DNA from 2 places in the Delftia deserti genome. Region 2 is predicted to be linked to the other one. Evidence: riboswitches for the same ligand, from Rfam matches in the RefSeq annotation. Region 2 holds a riboswitch; the other holds the start of a gene.
The links. A riboswitch is a leader RNA that binds a small molecule or an ion and turns the genes downstream of it on or off. The one in region 2 is predicted to bind glycine.
Positions count from the first base shown of each region.

Region 1: another riboswitch for glycine. It lies ahead of ACFPFG_RS20810 (D-amino acid dehydrogenase); the one in region 2 lies ahead of gcvT (glycine cleavage system aminomethyltransferase GcvT).

Region 1 covers NZ_JBHSIH010000001.1:4,327,450-4,330,853, reverse strand. Annotated here, with positions in the region: gene ACFPFG_RS20815 (PepSY domain-containing protein) at 1-1,202, opposite strand, end outside; glycine riboswitch at 1,578-1,688, shown strand; gene ACFPFG_RS20810 (D-amino acid dehydrogenase) at 1,781-3,112, shown strand; gene ACFPFG_RS20805 (FIST signal transduction protein) at 3,154-3,404, opposite strand, start outside.
Region 2 covers NZ_JBHSIH010000001.1:6,619,088-6,622,491, forward strand. Annotated here, with positions in the region: gene gcvH (glycine cleavage system protein GcvH) at 1-217, opposite strand, end outside; gene gcvT (glycine cleavage system aminomethyltransferase GcvT) at 352-1,485, opposite strand; glycine riboswitch at 1,545-1,663, opposite strand; glycine riboswitch at 1,679-1,790, opposite strand; gene ACFPFG_RS31190 (fatty acid--CoA ligase) at 1,960-3,404, shown strand, end outside.

The DNA of each region.
Region 1 (3,404 bases), 2.3 Mb from region 2:
AAGGCGACCAGCACGGTGTCCTGGCCCGCAGGCGCGGACGGTGGCGGGTCCTCCAGCAGCGCCTGGCGCTCCTTGGCCAGGGCGCGCGCCTTGCGCCGGCGGTCCAGGTAGAGCATCCAGCCCGTGATGGCGAACAGGGGCATGATCAGCGAGGCCAGCGTCATGAAGATGCGCCCCGGCATGCCGAAATAGGTGCCCATGTGCAGCGGGTAGATGGCGCCCACGGCGCGGCGGCCCGTGGGCAGGTCGGCATAGCGCTCGTCGCGCTGCACGGCGCCGTCGGGCAGCAAGGCCATCTGGTTGCGCGCGCGCTCATGGGCGGCGTCGGCATCCAGCCAGCTGATCTGCAGGGGCTGGCCCGCACGCTCGGGCAGACGCAGCTGGGCGAACTGCCAGCCATGGGCGATGCGCTCGAAGGCGGCCCAGCCGGGCGCGATGTCGATGGGCTGCTGCACGCCAGCCGGCTCAGGCCGGCCGCCACCGGGTTTCGAGGACGGCGCCGCGGGAGCGGCCACGCGCGGCGGCACGCCGGCCCAGCCGTCCACCGTGCTGCGCACCACGCCAAAGGCCCAGTACATGCCAGTGCAGGTGAACACCACATAGGCCACCAGGGCCCAGGTGCCCGCCACCGAGTGCAGGCCCCAGAGGAAGGAGCGGCCCTTGAGCGCCGGGTCGAAGCTCAGCCAGGTGCGCCATGACAGCGGCCGGCGCGGCCAGCGCAGGTACAGGCCCGACAGCGACAGCATCAGCAACAGGCCGGCCAGCGTGCCCGTGATGGGCTTGCCGTCATCGCGCGACAGCAGCAGCCAGCGGTGCAGGCGCTCCACCCATTCGAAGAACTCCGTGCCGTGCTGCTCGGGCAGCTGGGCGCCCGTGTAGGGATTGACAAAGACCGTCTGGCCCCGGCGCTGGCCGGCCGGCGGCTTGAAGGCCACCTGGGCCGAGCGGCCGGGCTCGGCAAAGACGGTGATGCGCTGGACCACGCGCTGCTCGCCGGCCTCGCGCAGCGCCTGCGCAATCTGTGGCGGCGCCAGCGGCGCGGCATCGCGCGCGGGCACGGTTGCCGTGCCGGGGTTCATCCAGCCCAGGATTTCCTCGTGGAAGGAGAACACCGCGCCCGACAGCCCGATGACGATGAGCACCGTGCCGGCCGTGATGCCGAAGAACCAGTGCAGCTGGAACCAGATTTTCTTGAAAGTCATGGGGGCGGACGAAGGCAGTCAGATGTCCATCGGTGCGCAACGGAGCATCAGTACGGAGCGGTGCATGGGAGGCGGGCAGAGGGTAGCTGGCAGCAGGCAGTGGTCGTGCATGGCGGCCGTTCGCCAGCCCCGGGCGGCGTCGGCCGGGGCCAGGGAGGGAAGGCGCCATCAGCGCGAAATTCTAAATTGTTCTCATTTACCGCATGTTGCGCGCAGGCGATAGGCCCGCAGGCCGACCTGGGGTTTACGCCTAGCGGCAGCGGCACGGGCCGCCCCCTAGAATCGCCATCAGCAGGAGAGCAGGCGGGCGCCACGGTGCCGGCCTCACCGAAGGCGCAAACTCCCATACACGCTCAGGTTCCGTACTGCAAACTCATCATGCCGTCTGGAGAGCCGCCGCGCGCAAGGCGCGGCGCACCGAAGGAGCAAGCCCCGTCCCCATGGACGGCGGTGAATCTCTCAGGTACCAAGGACAGGGGGAGCGGCAGCTGCGTCACGACGGACGCCGGCTGCTTGCTATTAAATCCATAGCTACCAGCTTCCGCGTGACCGGCACATGCCTTTGAAAGGGCATTGTCATGCGCGTCATCGTTCTCGGAGCCGGCCTGATCGGCACCGCCTCGGCCTACTATCTGCAATCCCTGGGTCACGAAGTGACCGTCATAGACCGCCAGGCTGCGCCCGGCGCCGAAACCAGCTTTGCCAACGGCGGGCAGATCTCGGTCAGCCATGCGGAGCCCTGGGCCAACCCAGGCGCACCGCTGAAGCTGCTCGGTTGGCTGGGCCGGCAGGACGCACCGCTGCTGTTTCGCCTGCGTGCCGACATGCGCCAGTGGCTCTGGGGCCTGTCCTTCCTGCGCAACTGCACGCCCGCGCGCACGCGCCACAACATCCAGCAGATCGTGCGCCTGGGCACCTACAGCCGCGAGGCGCTGCAGCAGCTGCGGTCGGACACCGGCATCCAGTACGAGCAGCGCATGCAAGGCATCCTGCACTTCTACACGAACGCCCGCGAGTTCGAGGGCGCGCTCAAGCCCACCGAGCAGATGCAGGCCCTGGGCTGCGACCGCCGCCTGATCGATGCCGACGAAGCCGTGCGCCTGGAGCCGGCCCTGGCCCATGTGCGCGGGCAGATAGCGGGCGCCACCTATACGGCCGAGGATGAATCAGGCGACGCCAACCTCTTCACACGCGAGCTGGCGCGCATCGCTGCCGCCACGGGCGTGCAATTCCGCCATAGCCACCATGTGACGGCGCTGCGCACCACGGGCGCGGGCGCCAGCCGCCATATCGACCATGTGGAGATGACCAATGCCGAGGGCCGCTACGAACGCATCCAGGCAGACGCCTATGTGCTGGCCATGGGCTCGTTCAGCCCGCTGCTGGCCCAGCCGCTGGGGCTGCGCCTGCCCATCTATCCGGCCAAGGGCTACTCCGTGACCCTGCCGGTACTGGACCCCGCCAAGGCCTATCAGGTCAGTCTCACGGACGACGAGTTCAAGCTGGTGTTCTCGCGCTATACGGGCGCTCAGGGCGACCGGCTGCGCATCGCGGGCACGGCGGAGTTCAACGGCTACGACCGCAACCTGGACCCCGTGCGCTGCGAGGCCATCGTGCGGCGGGTGCAGCAGCTGTTCCCCGGCGCCGGCGATGCCGAACGCGCGCAATTTTGGAGCGGCCTGCGCCCCGCCACGCCCAGCAATGTGCCGCTGATCGGACGCTCGCCCATCGCCAACCTGTTCCTGAACACCGGCCACGGCACGCTGGGCTGGACCCATGCCTGCGGCTCCGGCATGGCGCTCGCCGACCTGGTCAGCGGCAGACAGCCGGCCGTGGATTTCGATTTTCTGGGAGCTGCAGTCATGGACCCGGATCGCAGCGCAGGCACGGTGCGCCCGCGCGCGGTCTGAGGTGCAGACGGTGTGTACCGTGTGTACGGCGTGTACGACGCCTAAGCAGTGAACACCGTCAACACTCCGGCGAAGCGGTGCAGGCGGGCGTCCATGATCTCGGCTTCGGCGACGAAGCCGATCAATGGCACATCGCCCAGTGCGTGGCGCAGGGTGCGCAACTCGGCATCGGGTCCGCCGAACAGGCCACCGCCGCGCCCCCGGCAACTGATGTAGATGGCGCCCCGGATGCGGGGCTGTGTCTCGCCTTCCGGAACTGGTTCTTCAGGCTCCGCCGCATCGCGCAATGCGG
Region 2 (3,404 bases):
TCTCGCCGCTGACGGGCATGTAGACATCGGCGGCGGCCTTGACGGACTCGACCACGCCGGCCACATCGCCCTGGTTGAAGCTGGTGCCCACGGCGGGCAGATCGACGAACACCACGTCGCCCAGCGCATCCTGCGCGTGGAGGGTGATGCCGACGATGGCCGCGTCAGGGTTGGCGGCGTTGATCCATTCGTGGTCCTTGGAATACTGGATGCTCATGGCTTGCTCCGATAGAAACTGAAAAAAACCTGTGAAAGGCGGTTTGAGAAAGGTCAGTGCGCACTGTAGCGGCATGCGATGGCAGGAAAAACGAATCCGCCGAACTCGATCCACGCCAAGCGCGCAGGCTGTCCTCAACCGCGGTGATAGCGGGGCGCCACGAAGGGCGTGGCCTGCACCTGCATGGGCACGGCCTTGCCGCGCACCATGGCCTGCAGCGTGGTGCCGATGGCGGCGCTGCCCGGCTCCACATAGGCCAGTGCCACGGGCTGGTTCAGCGTGGGCGACAGCAGGCCGCTGGTGACCTGGCCGACCTTGCGGCCGCTCGCGTCCAGCAGCTCCGTGCCTTCGCGCACGGGCACGCGCTCCAGGGCCACCAGGCCCACGCGCTTGCGCGTGAGCAGCTCGGGCGACTGCAGCTGGGCCAGCACGGCGGCCGCGCCGGGAAAGCCGCCTTCGCGCTCGCCACCGATGCGGCGGACCTTCTGCACGGCCCAGTTCAGGGCGGCCTCGGCCGGGGTGGTGGTCGTGTCCAGATCGTTGCCGTACAGGCACAGGCCGGCTTCCAGGCGCAGCGAATTGCGCGCGCCCAGGCCCACGGGCCTGACTTCGGGCTGGGCCAGCAGGGCACGGGCAAAGGCCTCGGCGTGGCCGGCGGGCAAGGAGATCTCGAAGCCGTCCTCGCCGGTATAGCCGCTGCGCGTGATGTACAGCTCGGCGCCTTCCCAGTCGAAGTAGCCGCCCGTCATGAACACCAGCCCGGCCGTGTCGGGCAGCAGGCGCTCCATGGCGACTGCTGCCTGCGGGCCCTGCAGCGCCAGCAGGCCCCGGTCGAACTGGGGCTCGATTTCGCAGCGCTGGCCGATGCGGGCCTCTATGTGCGCCAGGTCTTCGTGCTTGCAGGCGCCGTTGACGATCAGGAACAGGTCGTCCTCGCGGCGCACGAACATCAGGTCGTCCAGAATGCCGCCCGCGTCGTTGAGCAGCAGGCCGTAGCGCTGGCGGTGTTCGCCCAGGCCCAGCACGTCCATGGGCAGCAGCGATTCCAGCGCGGCGCCGGCATCCGGGCCGCGCAGGCTGATCTGGCCCATGTGCGAGACATCGAACAGGCCTGCCGCCTCGCGCGTGTGCAGATGCTCGGCCATCAGCCCCTGCGGGTATTGCACGGGCATGGAGTAGCCGGCAAACGGCACCATGCGAGCGCCCAGTTCCTGGTGCAGGTCGAACAGCGGGGTCTTGAGCAGATCGGTGGTGGAGGCAGCGGTCAAGGAGGGACTCTCTTTTCGGCAAGGGGCAAGGCACAACGCCATCCCGGAATCCCGGGATGTCCTGCCCTGCTGTCCGCTTTACCTGAGAGATTCACCCGCACCTTCCATGCGTGGGGCTTGCTCCTTCGGTGGATGGGGCACACCGCCGTGCCCTGCATCTCTCTCCAGCTAGGAACGCCTGCGGCCGTGGCGGCAGGCGGTGCCAGTCCTTTTACCTGAGCGTTCGGGACGAACCCTGCGCCTTCGGCGGCGCCGCTGCCTGTGACCATTGCGGCCGGGCGGGCACTCTCTCCTGACCGGCGCATTCTAGCTGCGGCCGGCCCCTGCGCGGCTGCGGGATTTCCGCGGGCCGACTGCAGCTCCATGCGCTTGCCTGCATGGATGCATTTGCAAATTGCATAACTGTCTAAAAAATCTCCTACATTGAGATGCATCGATATATGAAATCTCGTGAGCGAGAAGGAAGAAGCGCACATGCAGCAGACGCTGGGAGACACATTGGCCTGGCCGGCACGTTACCTGCCGAACAAGGAAGCCCTGGTCGCGTGGGAGGGCGGCGAGCGCCGCGCCTGGACCTATGCACAGCTCGATGCCGAGGTCAACCGCCACGCCCACGGCCTGGCCGAGCTGGGCATAGGCCATGGCGACGTGGTGGCCGCCTTTCTCTACAACACGCCGGCCTTTGTCTTCACCATGCTGGCGGCCGCGCGCCTGGGCGCCATCTTCAACCCCATCAACTACCGGCTGGCGGCGCAGGAGCTGGCCTTCATCCTCAAGGACGGTGCAGCGCGCGCCCTGGTCTTCGAGCAAGAGGGCGGCGAGGTGGCCGCACGCGCCCAGGCCCTGCTCAAGGCCGAAGGCGGGGGTGGCCCTGGCACGGGCGTCGAGCACTGGATCTTTGCCGACGATACCCAGGCCGACGCGCTGCCGATCTGGGCCACGCAGCGCCTGTCCGCCCTGGCCAGCGGCCGCAGCAGCGCGCCGCCACAGGCCCATGTGCGCGAAAGCGATCCTTGCATCCTCATGTACACCAGCGGCACCACGGGCCGGCCCAAGGGCGTGCTGCACACGCACCGCAGCAAGCTGGCGCACAACGCCCTCATGCACCAGACCATGCAGTTCACGCGCGACGACGTGGGCCTGGCCATGGCGCCGCTCAACCACACGGCCGAGCTGCACACCAGCTTTTTGCCGCGCCTGCAGGCCGGGGCCACCCAGGTGCTGCTGCGCCGCTTCGACGTGACCGAGGCCTGGCGCCTGATCCGCGAAGAGCGCGTGAGCTTCTTCTTTGCCGCGCCCACCATGGTCACCATGCTGCTGGCCGACCCCATTGCCTCGCCTGAGCAGGCGCCCGCGCTGCGGCTGGTGGAGTACGGCGGCGCCTCCATGGCGCCGCACCTGATCCGCGAATGGACGCGCAAGGTCGGCAGCGACCTGGTCCAGGTCTACGGCACCACGGAAATGGGTCCCTGCATGTCCGTCCTGCTGCCGCGCGAGCAACTCTCGCACGCGGGCTCGGCAGGGCTGCCCTCCATGGGCCATGACCTCATCGTGGCGCGCCTGCGCGAGGACAACGCCCCCACCGATCCGGCCGAGGCCTGCCTGCCCGGCGAGGTGGGCGAAATCCTGGTGCGCGGCCCCTGCATGATGGCCGGCTACCTCAACCGCCCCGACGCCAATGCCCGCGCCCTGGCGCACGGCTGGTACCACACGGGCGACCTGGGCCACATCGACGACGACGGCTACCTCTGGATCCGCGACCGCATCGACTACATGATCAATTCGGGTGCCGAGAACGTCTATCCGCGTGAGGTGGAAGACGCGCTGGTCGAACACGCCGATGTGCTCGAGGTCGCCGTCATCGGCGAAGCCGACGAGCGCTGGGGCCAGATCGTCGCCGCCCATGTGGTCGCCAGGCC